One region of the Vibrio japonicus genome, then DNA from elsewhere that is predicted to be linked to it. Evidence: predicted binding sites of a transcription regulator. Region 1 holds the regulator's gene; the other holds the start of a gene.
What was found. Region 1 encodes MetJ, which represses methionine synthesis genes. Its sites were predicted from a motif close to TTAGACNTNTANANGTCTAA; they were not measured.

Region 1 (6,717 bases):
GCCCATTAAAGTCACACTTACTCACGCGACAAGCCTCATTAGGAAAGCTGTTTAACTGAGATCTTGAGGCTCAATATCTAAGGTCCATCGGACTTTTTTTGCCGTGGGTAACATCTGAATGGCTGGCTTTGCACTTGAAAGTAGCTTCTGCATTGTCGAACGCTGTTGAGTTTGGAGCAGCAATTGCCAGCGATATTTCCCTGCTCTTTTAGCCAATGGCGCAGGAGTCGGACCAAGCACTAAACAAAATTCATCAAACAGTGGATGCGCCTCAAGTGTATGACGAACCTGTCGAAGAAACTCCTCGGCTAACCCACTGTGATTCGACTCCGCTCGAAACATCGTTAAAAATGCGTATGGAGGCAACATGGCTAACTGGCGCTCCTGCAGTGCCGTCTCTGCAAAATGGCGATAGCTCTTTGTGAGTAAAGCTTGCAATAAGGTATGTTCAGGGTGATGCGTTTGTAATACCACTTCCCCCGGTTTACTCGCCCTGCCCGCTCGCCCTGCGACCTGAATAAATAGCTGTGCGAGGCGCTCAGAGGCGCGAAAATCGCTACTGTAAAGCGAACCATCCACATCCAATAGCGCCACCAGCGTTACGTCTGGAAAGTGGTGTCCTTTCGCCAGCATTTGCGTACCAATCAGGATTTGGTATTCACCGTTGCGGATGGAAGTTAACGCACTCTCTAAACTCCCCTTTCTTCTTGTGCTGTCTCGGTCGATACGAATGGCTTTGAATTCCGGAAACAATTCACCGAGCTGCTTTTCCAACTGCTCCGTCCCCACTCCAACTGTGACCAAATGAGTTGAACCACATCCTTGGCACTGGTGGATAATAGGTTGTTGAGAACCACAATGATGGCATCGAATTTCGTTGCTGTTTTGATGATAGGTATAATACGCATCACAGCGCTTACACTCAGCAATCCATCCACATTCGTGACACATCAATGCAGGAGAAAAGCCCCTTCGATTGAGGAACAACATGACTTGGTTCCCCGCTTGAAGATGCTTGCGCATTTCTGCAATCAATGGCGCAGACAATCCACTCTCAAGATAGGCGCCTTTTATATCCAGTACTTTATTGGTTGTGGGTACAGCGCTCCCTGCACGCTGAGACAAAACTAAATGATGGTACTTTCCAACGAGCGCATTGTGCAGCGTTTCCAATGCCGGTGTTGCAGATCCGAGAACAATCGGGATCTGCTCTTTATTGGCGCGCATAACGGCAACATCTCGTGCATGATAACGTAAGCTATCTTGTTGCTTATAAGAGGTGTCGTGCTCTTCATCGACGATGATGATACCTAAGTCTGCAAACGGCGTAAGTAGTGCTGAACGCGTACCAATCACGATCCCTGCCGCTTTATCTCTGGCAGATAACCAAGCGTTCAACCTCTCTGTGTCGTTCAAACCTGAATGAATCACTTCAACAGGAACATTAAAACGCTTCTTAAATCGGTTAATGGTTTGTGGAGTCAGACCTATTTCAGGCACCAATACCAGAGCTTGCTTCCCTTGCTCCAAAACGGGTTTTATCAGGTTCAGATACACCTCTGTTTTACCAGAGCCCGTCACCCCCTCCAACAAAAAGCATCCAAACCCTTGAGCACTGTTCACTGTCGCAATCGCCACAGCCTGTTCAGTATTCAACTTAGGTTTGTCAACGCTTGCTTCAACATCACCACTCCAGCGACGAATCAGCGGTTTCTTTTCAACAGATTCTATCCAACCCTTATCTGAAAGCGTTTTGAGTACACTCGAGCTGACTTCTTCATCAATAAACTGTTGATGAGGGACTGGGCCTACTTCGAGCATGTGCATCACTTTCGCCTGTTTCACTGCTCGACCAAAACCAATCATGAACTGATCTCGCCCCGCCTCTGTCAGTTGCCATTCTACTAATGCAGCAAAGTCAGCGTCTTTCCCTTTGCGTAAAGCACTTGGCATCGCATTGAGTAACGTTTCTCCCAACGGATACTGATAAAACTGACTGCACCATTGTAAAAGTTGATAAAGACTTTCAGGCCAAACTGGCTGATTGTCTAACACTTGCTTAATTGACTTTAGTTGCGCTTCGCTGAACTCCGAATGATTCACCAATGCAGTCACAATTCCCACCAGCGTTTGGCGTCCAAAAGGCACAGAAACACGGCCGCCGATAATCGGAAACAGATGCGGAGGAATGAGGTAATCAAATTGTTTATCAAGTGGAACAGGTAAAGCTACTCGGGCAATCTTTGGTCGCATACAAGCCATTGGAAGTGAGGAAAATGAACATAATTAGTCTAAGGGAAAAGCAAGAGGCGTAAAAGCCTCATCCAATGCGCTTTATTGCAAAGCCCGCTTTCAAGACCGTTGGTTAGAAATGGACAAAAAAGTATCACTTTCTGCGGTAAATAGGTTGATCCTAGCCAGTGTATTCATTAATATATCGCGCCTTAGTGATATGGCTTGCTTTTTGAGCAGCGGTATCCAAGATAATTTTATTAACTACGTGTGGTGTCCGGCTAAGACTCGGATAGCGACGCGGCCTATATTTAGAGGTTCTCCCATGAAAACTGGTATCCACCCAGAATACAAAGCAATCAAAGCGACTTGTTCTTGTGGTAACTCTTTCGAGTTCAACTCAACTCTAGCGAAAGATTCTATCCACCTAGACGTTTGTGACAAATGTCACCCATTCTACACTGGTAAGCAACGTATCGTTGATACAGGCGGCCGTGTTGATCGCTTCAACAAGCGTTTCGGTGCTCTATCAAGCAAGAAGTAATCTCTTCTTTGTAAGCAAATTTAAAAAGGACGCTACGGCGTCCTTTTTTATTTCTGACTTTAAAACAGCAGTTTATGATGACAATGATTGTCATATTCAGAGGCATCTCTCCCTATCTGGTCTTATCTCCAGTCAATTCCAATATTTTGTGATTATCCGTCGCATTACAACCTTTGCAGCTTGACTTAGTTACTCTAAAATGGATTTCCCCTTTCCTTATAATTATTAATGAGTACCCACATCCATGTCAGAAGACAATCGCGAAGAATTATCCCCTGAAGAACAATTCCGCCAGCAAGCACTTGACTATCATGCATACCCAACGGCGGGTAAAATTTCAGTTGAGCTCACCACTCCAGCAGAAACAGCTGGTGATCTGGCACTGGCATACAGCCCAGGTGTCGCTGAGCCAGTTCGTGAAATCGCGCAAAATCCAGAGAATATTTACAAATACACTGCCAAAGGCAATATGGTCGCTGTTATCTCTAACGGTACCGCAATTCTTGGTTTAGGTAATTTAGGTCCAATGGCATCTAAGCCTGTTATGGAAGGTAAAGCACTTCTGTTCAAACGTTTTGCCGGCTTAGATTCTATTGATATTCAAGTAAAGCACCGCACTATTGACGAGTTTGTTGATACAGTAGCAAACATCGCAGACACTTTTGGTGGTATTAACTTAGAAGATATCAAAGCACCTGATTGCTTTGAGATTGAAAAACAGCTTATTGAACGCTGTGACGTGCCTGTTTTCCACGATGATCAACACGGCACAGCTATCGTCACTGCAGCAGGTATGTTGAACGCAATTGAGCTGCAAGGTAAAAAGCTTGAAGAAACAACCATTGTTTGTTTGGGCGCGGGTGCAGCCGCTGTCGCATGTATGGAGCTACTGATTAAGTGTGGCGCTATGCGTGAAAAAATCTACATGCTTGACCGCAAAGGCGTTATCCACACTCGTCGCGACGACCTAAATGAATACAAGCAACTCTTTGCCAACAATACAGATAAACGCACTCTTGAAGACGTAATCGAAGGCGCAGACCTATTCCTTGGTGTATCAGGTCCAAACCTATTACCACCAGAAGCACTAAAACTCATGGCCGATAAGCCTATTGTGTTTGCGTGTTCTAACCCAGATCCAGAGATCAAACCAGAACTTGCACATGAAGTCCGCAATGACCTCATCATGGGTACTGGCCGCAGTGATTACCCTAACCAAGTCAATAACGTTCTTTGTTTCCCATTCATCTTCCGCGGGGCATTGGATGTTCGTGCTAGTGAAATTAATGATGAAATGAAACTGGCAGCGGTTGAAGCAATTCGTCAGCTAGCGAAAGAAGACGTTCCAGCTGAAGTGTTAAAAGCAGCAGGCGTGGATAGCCTAGAATTCGGTCCTGGCTACATCATTCCAAAGCCTATGGACTCTCGTTTACTTCCGCGCGTAGCTAAAGCCGTCGCGCAAGCGGCCGTTGATTCAGGTGTCGCTCGTATCGAAATGCCTGAAGGATACATGGAAGGTTAATTTCCTACTCTCAAACAAAAGCCGCTGATATCAATCAGCGGCTTTTTTATCTCACGGTAGCCAGCATCAGCGAAAATAATGGTGCGTTTGTTACTGCTTTTCTGCTCTCGACACTCTATGTGACAAGAGATTTTTATTCTTCGTCAAACGCTTCGAACTCAATGCCCATTTCCGTCATCAGACGCTTCACTTCTGCAGGGATATCATCTGGGCGGTCTTTACGTAGATCTTCATCCGTCGGAAGTGGCTGGCCAGTGTAGGCATGTAGAAATGCTTCGCACAATAGCTCACTATTTGTCGCATGGCGTAGATTGTTAATCTGACGGCGTGTACGCTCGTCAGTGAGTACCTTTAATACTTTCAGTGGAATCGAAACAGTAATTTTTTTTACTTGTTCACTTTTCTTTCCATGTTCAGCGTACGGGCTAATGTATTCGCCATTCCAGTCTGCCATTGCGCACCTTTAATAATTTTTGATGGATAAAAATCAGAAGGCGTAATTTTAGCGGGATTTATGGCCATAAGCAAAGACATATGGACGTCCAGAAGTGTTGACGTCTCAAAGGATGATAAGTAAAGTATCTAAGTATGGAACTGGATTATCTCTATCTAACACAGATATAGCGTAATCCCTGCAAGTTGTCACCACTGTGCGAAAGGAAACACTTATGAGCGCCCGCAAGCCAGCCACAATCGCGGTACGTACTGGTATCGAGTCAGACACACAACATCATGCTGTTGTCCCCCCAATTTATCTTTCGACCAACTATGGATTTCCTGCGTTTGGAGAAGTCCCAACATATGACTACACCCGTTCAGGTAACCCCAACAGAGGATTACTTGAAACGGCACTATACGAGTTAGAATCAGGCAAAGGAGCCGTGGTTACAAATTGCGGAACGTCAGCACTCAACCTTTGGGTATCCGCATTTCTTGGTCCAGATGATCTGATTGTCGCACCACATGACTGCTACGGTGGGACCTACCGCTTGTTTAATACACGCGCTCAGAAAGGTGATTTTAAAGTTCTGTTTATCGATCAATCAGATGAGCAGGCATTGTCTGACGCTTTGGCACAAAAGCCTAAGCTTGTTCTTCTAGAAACCCCCTCTAACCCACTTGTTCGCGTGGTCGACATTGAGAAAATATGTACCCAAGCGAAAAAAATCGGCGCTTTGGTAGCAGTAGACAATACGTTTTTGACACCTGTATTCCAAAAACCTTTAGAGCTTGGTGCAGACTTTGTTATTCACTCAACGACAAAATACATTAATGGCCATTCTGATGTGATCGGTGGTGTCATCGTCACCAAAACAGAAGAACACGCGGAAGAACTTTCATGGTGGGGAAACTGTATCGGTGCGACAGGTACTCCTTTTGATAGCTACATGACTTTACGTGGTATCCGTACATTGGGTGCCCGTATGCGTGTACATGAAGAAAGCTCTGCGCAGATCCTGAACTTCCTTAAAGACCAAGAGCTTGTTGGTACGATCTACCACCCTAGCCTCCCAGAGCACCCTGGGCACGATATCGCGAAAAAACAGCAATCTGGATTTGGTTCCATGCTTAGCTTCGAATTTTCTGGCAGTTTTGAGCAACTGAAAGTCTTCGTAGAAAAATTAGAGCTATTCTCTTTAGCTGAGTCTTTAGGTGGCGTAGAAAGCCTTATCTGCCATCCTGCATCTATGACGCATCGTGCGATGGGTGAAGAGGCGCTTGCTGAGGCTGGCGTTTCACAATTGCTCTTGCGCCTGTCTGTAGGCTTGGAAGACGCAGAAGATCTTATCTCAGATCTAGAGCAAGCCTTCCTTATTGCTAAGGAGAGTATCTAATGACCTTAGCCCGTCAGCTTCACAAGTTTGGAGGTAGTAGCCTAGCCGATCCTGAGTGCTACCGCCGAGTCGTCAACATCCTAAAAGAATACTCAAATACTGAAGATCTTATCGTTGTCTCTGCAGCAGGAAAAACAACGAATCGATTATTGGAGTTCTTAGATGCGCTGAACAAAGATGGACGAATCGCTCACGAAGTTTTGCAATCTCTCAGGCAGTTCCAACTATCACTAGTCGATGAACTTATCGAAGATGAAAAAAAAGAAGCATTACTTGCTGCATTGCACGATGAGTTTTCAACGTTAGGTGAGTTAACCGCCCCTCTTACCAACGCTCAAAAAGCAGCAGTATTAGGACACGGTGAAGTATGGTCCTCTCGCCTATTAGCCGCACTACTGATGCAATCTGAGTTGCCTGCTGTCAGTCAAGATGCACGCGCTTTCTTACGTGCGGAATCCGGTGCGCAGCCAGAGGTCGATTACGGTACTTCGTATCCACTGGCTAAAGAAGTACTTGCTCAGCATGCTCATCATAGAATCGTAATTACCGGGTTTATGGCTCAAAACGCTGCAGGGCAAACGGTG
Region 2 (6,717 bases), 530 kb from region 1:
ATCAAACGGAAGGTTTTATCATTCTTCGTACAGTTTTTTCGCCCACCGCTTTGCCAACATTGGCGCTGGTGGCCAAACTGCCAAGCTGGAACAACGTGTTCCCATTCGATACGTGACGCTCGAGTTTGTTGCTTGCGAATTTCATAACCACAAGACTGTAAGTCCGGAACGCCTTTACGCCCTTGCCATTGGATATCACAGCCACAGTAAAAACTGACGGGGTGATCGGCGTAAATTTTTACCGCTTCTTTTTTCGCTTTGGAAAAGGAACTGGGTGGGGCAGACAACGCTGAGCTGGCAAAGAGAGTTGCAGCGACAGCCAATACAGAAAATAAATTCATATATAGCGTATTAGAAAAGTATGAGATAACTCAGTCTAACACGCATAATAAGGTTTAGCTTAAAGAGAAAGTAATAAACTAAGAGAGTTGTTTGCCAGTAAAACTAAGGGTTTGCTTGCACTGCTGACAGCGGTAACTGGCTTGATTACGCAGGACTTTATTGTGCCGTCGGATTGACAGTGGGTACATGGTGCAACCACAGCCGTATTCGAATGTCTTTCCTTGTACCGAATGAACCGAAAAACTGTGGGTGGTTTTCGCTGGTATATTAAAGACGGACTCCATCACGCCTTGCCACTCTTTCCCGTGTGGTCTTACACGACCGTAGACTTGGTGTGTGATTAAGTGTGCGACTTCATGTGGGATGACTTCATTGAGGAAAGCTTGCTGATTTTCTTTAAACAAAACTGGATTCAAGCGGATTTCATTGAGCTGTAGGTAGGCTTTACCAGCGGCTTTTCCCCTGAGTTTGAAGCTAACAGAAGGGAGAGGAAAAGAGCGTTGAAAAGCCACTGTTGCTTGTTGGATGCAGTGAGCAATGACCTGATTAATTCGATAGCGTGTTTCTATATCCACTTTGACTCCAAAAAATTGCCCCAGCACGGTGGCTGGGGCGTATCATAAACTGACTTTTGTGTGGATGTTAAGGAGTATGTTTTTTCTTGATGGTCTCGTGATAGCCATGCCAAGTGGCGTAACCAAGGATAGGCATGGTAAACAACATCCCAATCCCGAAGGTAGCGAAGCCGATCAAGATACCGCCACAGATGACTAACGCCCATACGATCATGGCTGGAATGTTGGATTTCACGGCGTTAAAGCTTGTGAAAACTGCGGTCATCACATCCACGCGGCGCTCCATCATCAATGGGATTGAAAACGCGGAAATACTAAACACCACGGCAGCAAGCACAAAGCCCACTAGTGAGCCAATAACCAAGAATGGTAGAAACTCGGTAAGCGGTGCACCTTGTACTGACGGATAAAGCGCGTGTAGGAGCGCAGCAATACGCATCCAAAAGATCATACACACGGCGAGCAATACCGCAAATGCCCACTGTGACGTTGAGTTTCGACCAATCGCTTTCATGGAATGGAAGAGGCTAGCCTTGTGTCCTTTTTCACGCTCCCAACTTGCATCGTACAAACCTAGTGCGAGGAATGGACCGATAAGCATATAAACAATCAGGCTTGGTAATACGACTAAGTGTGTACCTTGCCATTGCACCAAAAGCACAATACCAATCGCGGCTGCCATAAAGCACAGACCGTAGAATGCACTGATCAGTGGCATTTTTACGAAATCGTGTAAACCCAAAGCCAACCAATGGAAAGGCGCTGAAATACTCAATTGGTTACACGGTATGGTGCGAGCGTACTCTTTATCTGAGACTTCCTTTCGCTTGTCGCTGAAGTCATGTTGATTCACCGTACGAGGCATATATCCTCCTTGATCGATTCTCTGTTCTCACCAAAATAATCTGGCGTGTATGAAACTCGATGCCCGGCTGGAGTGACTTCATATCTAGGGCAAGAGTTTATTGTGATACTGAGATATCAGCGGTAAGCCGTTAATCTCGTTAGTACCATTTAACTATTGACCTCTTGATTAAAAAATACAAATTTGTCGGTCACTTTTTATCGGCAATAAAAAAGAGCTTCTGGTTGCCCAGAAGCTCTTTAGAAATTGGAATTAGTGAGTTCTTATTTTACTTAAGACCTGCAAATTCGCGTAGAAGTGCTGCTTTGTCTGTCGCTTCCCATGGGAACTCTTCACGACCAAAGTGACCGTATGCTGCAGTCTTCTTATAGATAGGTTGTAGAAGGTTCAGCATTTCTTGTAGGCCGTATGGACGTAGGTCGAAGAACTGGCGTACTGCTTCGATGATAGTGTCATGTGGTACTTTTTCAGTACCAAATGTTTCCACCATGATAGATGTTGGATCTGCAACACCGATAGCGTAAGAAAGTTGGATTTCACAACGGTCAGCCATACCAGCTGCAACAATGTTTTTCGCTACGTAGCGCGCTGCGTATGCTGCAGAACGGTCTACTTTTGATGGATCTTTACCAGAGAATGCACCACCACCGTGACGAGCAGCGCCGCCGTAGGTATCAACGATGATCTTACGACCAGTCAAACCACAGTCACCCATAGGACCACCGATTACGAAACGGCCAGTTGGGTTGATGAAGAAGTTAGTCTCTTTATTGATCCACTCAGACGGTAGTACTGGCTTGATGATCTCTTCCATAACTGCTTCGCGTAGTTCTGGAGTAGAAATTGAATCACAGTGCTGAGTTGAAAGAACAACCGCATCGATACCCACGATTTTACCTTGCTCGTACTGGAACGTTACCTGAGACTTAGCGTCTGGGCGTAACCAAGGCAGTGTGCCGTTTTTACGAACTTCCGCTTGCTTTTGAACAAGACGGTGAGAATAAGTAATCGGAGCTGGCATCAGAACTTCTGTTTCGTTACATGCGTAACCGAACATAATACCTTGGTCACCTGCGCCTTGCTCTTTCGGGTCAGCTTTATCAACACCTTGGTTGATATCAGGAGACTGTTTACCGATTGTGTTAAGAACAGCACAAGAGTCAGCGTCAAAGCCCATGTCTGAGTGCACGTAGCCGATTTCGCGAACAGTTTCACGAGTTAGCTCTTCAATGTCTACCCATGCTGAAGTTGTGATCTCACCACCAACCATTACCATGCCGGTTTTTACGTAAGTTTCACAGGCAACACGAGCCTTTGGATCTTGCTCTAGAATCGCGTCAAGAACCGCATCAGAAATCTGGTCTGCAATTTTATCTGGATGACCTTCTGATACTGACTCAGAAGTAAACAGGTGCTTAGCCATGTTAGCTCCACTATATCTGGTTTAAAACTGGGGCATGATAAACGCTCCAGCGAAAAATAATACTAATATATGCAGGTGTATCTACATCTAGACGGCTATTCTAGTTTTGATTGCTCGAATTACAAGCTCTTTTTTGCTTTTTGTTATAACCAAACGTTTGCTTTTATTTTCTGGAATTGAATTTATTGAGAACGATTTGGATCGAAAGCGGCAATAATTGTGAGGTTTCGTTTTGGAAAACGTTTGCACACCCCTTGTCGCTTTGAGAGAATTATGAACCATTATTTCGTTTCGCTTAACCTACTCAGGAGCAGACATGTCGTCTCGTAAACATCTTGCCAATGCAATCCGTGCGCTAAGTATGGATGGTGTTCAACAAGCTAACTCTGGTCACCCAGGTGCACCTATGGGTATGGCTGACATCGCTGAAGTTCTTTGGCGTTCTCACCTCAACCACAACCCAGCAAACCCAGAGTGGGCTGACCGCGACCGTTTCGTACTGTCTAACGGCCACGGTTCGATGCTGATTTACTCTCTGCTTCACCTGACGGGCTACGCGCTACCGATTGAAGAGCTTAAAAACTTCCGCCAGCTTCATTCTAAAACACCTGGCCACCCAGAATACGGTTACGCACCTGGTATCGAAACAACGACGGGTCCTCTAGGTCAAGGCATCACGAACGCTGTGGGTATGGCGTTGGCTGAAAAAGCGTTGGCTGCTCAGTTCAACAAAGAAGGCCACGACATCGTTGACCACTACACGTATGCATTCATGGGTGATGGCTGTTTGATGGAAGGTATCTCTCACGAAGCGTGTTCTTTGGCTGGTACACTAGGCCTAGGCAAATTGATCGCATTCTGGGATGACAATGGTATCTCTATCGATGGTGACGTGGAAGGTTGGTTCTCTGACGATACACCTAAGCGTTTCGAAGCTTACGGCTGGCACGTAATCCCAGCAGTGGACGGTCACGATTCTGAAGCGATCAACGCAGCGATTGAAGCAGCAAAAGCGGACCCACGTCCGACACTAATTTGTACTAAGACCATCATCGGTTTTGGTTCTCCAAATAAAGCAGGCTCTCACGACTGTCACGGTGCACCGCTTGGGGCTGATGAGGTTAAAGCAGCACGTGAATTCCTTGGTTGGGAATACGGCGCGTTTGAAATCCCTGCTGACGTATACGCAGAGTGGGATGCAAAAGCAGCAGGCGCTGAAAAAGAAGCAGCGTGGAACGCGAAGTTCGAAGCATACGCAGCAGCTTACCCAGCAGAAGCCGCAGAGCTTAAGCGTCGTCTAAATGGTGAGCTACCTGCAGAGTGGGAAGAGAAAGCAAACCAAATCATTGCGGATCTTCAAGCAAACCCAGCGAACATCGCTTCACGTAAAGCGTCTCAAAACGCACTGGAAGCGTTTGGTCAAATGCTTCCAGAATTCATGGGTGGCTCTGCTGACCTTGCACCTTCTAACCTAACGATGTGGTCTGGTTCTAAGTCACTAACGGCTGACGATGCGTCTGGTAACTACATCCACTACGGTGTACGTGAATTCGGTATGACGGCGATCATCAACGGTATCGCACTACACGGCGGTTTTGTTCCTTACGGCGCAACATTCCTGATGTTCATGGAATACGCACGTAACGCAATGCGCATGGCGGCTCTGATGAAAGTTCAGAACATCCAAGTGTACACGCACGATTCTATCGGCCTTGGCGAAGATGGCCCGACTCACCAACCAGTTGAGCAAATGGCGTCGCTACGTCTAACTCCAAACATGAGCACATGGCGTCCATGTGACCAGGTTGAATCTGCAGTGGCTTGGAAACTAGCGATTGAACGTAAAGATGCACCGACTTCTCTAATCTTCTCTCGCCAGAACCTAGCGCAACAAGCGCGCAGTGCTGAGCAAGTAGCAGACATCGCGAAAGGCGGTTACATCCTAAAAGATTGCGAAGGCAAGCCAGAGCTTATCCTTATCGCAACAGGTTCTGAAGTTGAGCTAGCGGTTGAAGCAGCAGCACAGCTAACAACAGAAGGTAAGAAAATACGCGTTGTTTCAATGCCATCAACAGATGCGTTCGACAAGCAAGACGCAGCTTACCGCGAAGCAGTGCTACCATCAGACGTAACAGCGCGTATCGCTATCGAAGCGGGTATTGCAGACTTCTGGTACAAGTATGTTGGTTTCGGTGGCAAGATCATCGGTATGACGACATTCGGTGAATCTGCACCAGCTGGCGAGCTGTTTAAGATGTTCGGTTTCACAACTGAGAATGTAGTAAAAGAAGCACATGAGCTTCTAGCTTAAATCGCTGACTTTTATTGGAAAAGGGCTATCGTTGATAGCCCTTTTTTTATGTTTTTTTATTGGTCTACGGAACGAATACTTTTTCTGACATGGGCGTAGCGTGATCTTTGATTATTATTATGTTGGGAAAGTTGTAATTTTCTCAGCTTCACAAACCGATGCAATGTTGCAGAAGAAGCAAAGGAGAGTCACGTAATGAACATATTGAACCGTAAGCCACTTATGGTGTTGCTCGCATTCATGTGTAGCGCTGCTTTAGTTGGATGTGGCGAGGAGCAGTCAGCTGAAGAGATGGGTGCAAAAGTCGATCAAGCGATCGAAGAAGCAGGTGAGGGTATTGAAGAAACGTCTGAAAAAGTGGAACAAACGTTAACAGAAACCAGTGAGAGTATTGAAAAGGCGGCGTCGGATGCTGGCGATATGATGGACGAAACAATGACCGACGCCGGCAATAAGTTAAATGAAACTATGACGAATATTGGTGATAAGTTAGACGAAACGATGACCAATGCCAGCGATCAGTTAGATGAAACCACGACCGAGGCTGGGAATATGATGGAAGAGATGGAAGAAGAGTGTGAAAACATGAAAGAGTCTGTCAATGCAGAAGATACAGGCTGCTAACGAATCTCTCTCATCAATACGCTCCCGCAGATTGTAGTTTGCCCAGCGGGAGCTATTTTGTTGAACGCTAAAAGCGTATTTATCCTACATGTTTTATTTTACTTACCACTTGCTATCTGTTTGCAGGTGACAGGTGCTCCGTCAATCTGGATAAGTAAATGTTCAGACATAGCATTGCGTAGTACGCGTTAGACTAACCTTTCCAATCACTAGGTACACTGCTGTGAATATTGTCTATCAACACCGACAAGCGTAGTGGTGGTCGACCTGCAGGTATATAGCAGTTTATGGCTACTGGCTCTGACAGCCATCCTTCAAGGCAAGCTTGTATCCGCCCCGGATGATGCCTCTCATACCCATTTGCAGTCCATGTTGGTATTAAACCGATACCGTGTCCATTAGCGATACTGTCGATCTGCATCGCAATATTGTCACTGTACAATCGGCTCGTGAGCGGTTCTAAGTGGTACTCACCTTGCTGTGGATGAGCCAACGTTAAGCCGTTTTCCCGTACGGAACCAAAATCGATCCACGGATGACGGGATAATTCATTTGGATGATTTATTGGACCTGTCTT

Region 2: metK (methionine adenosyltransferase) is a predicted target of MetJ. The motif match lies at 3,285-3,304, and genes of this name have one in related genera.

Annotation. Positions count from the first base shown of each region.
Region 1 covers NZ_CP102096.1:184,139-190,855, reverse strand. The annotation lists gene priA (primosomal protein N') at 52-2,253, opposite strand; gene rpmE (50S ribosomal protein L31) at 2,558-2,776, shown strand; gene NP165_RS00915 (malic enzyme-like NAD(P)-binding protein) at 3,021-4,298, shown strand; gene metJ (met regulon transcriptional regulator MetJ) at 4,432-4,752, opposite strand; gene NP165_RS00905 (O-succinylhomoserine (thiol)-lyase) at 4,967-6,133, shown strand; gene NP165_RS00900 (bifunctional aspartate kinase/homoserine dehydrogenase II) at 6,133-6,717, shown strand, end outside.
Region 2 covers NZ_CP102096.1:2,432,927-2,439,643, reverse strand. The annotation lists gene NP165_RS11430 (endonuclease) at 1-341, opposite strand, end outside; gene NP165_RS11425 (SprT family zinc-dependent metalloprotease) at 420-917, opposite strand; gene NP165_RS11420 (DUF2189 domain-containing protein) at 985-1,782, opposite strand; gene metK (methionine adenosyltransferase) at 2,051-3,205, opposite strand; gene tkt (transketolase) at 3,522-5,516, shown strand; gene NP165_RS11405 (hypothetical protein) at 5,712-6,140, shown strand; gene NP165_RS11400 (LysR family transcriptional regulator) at 6,334-6,717, opposite strand, start outside.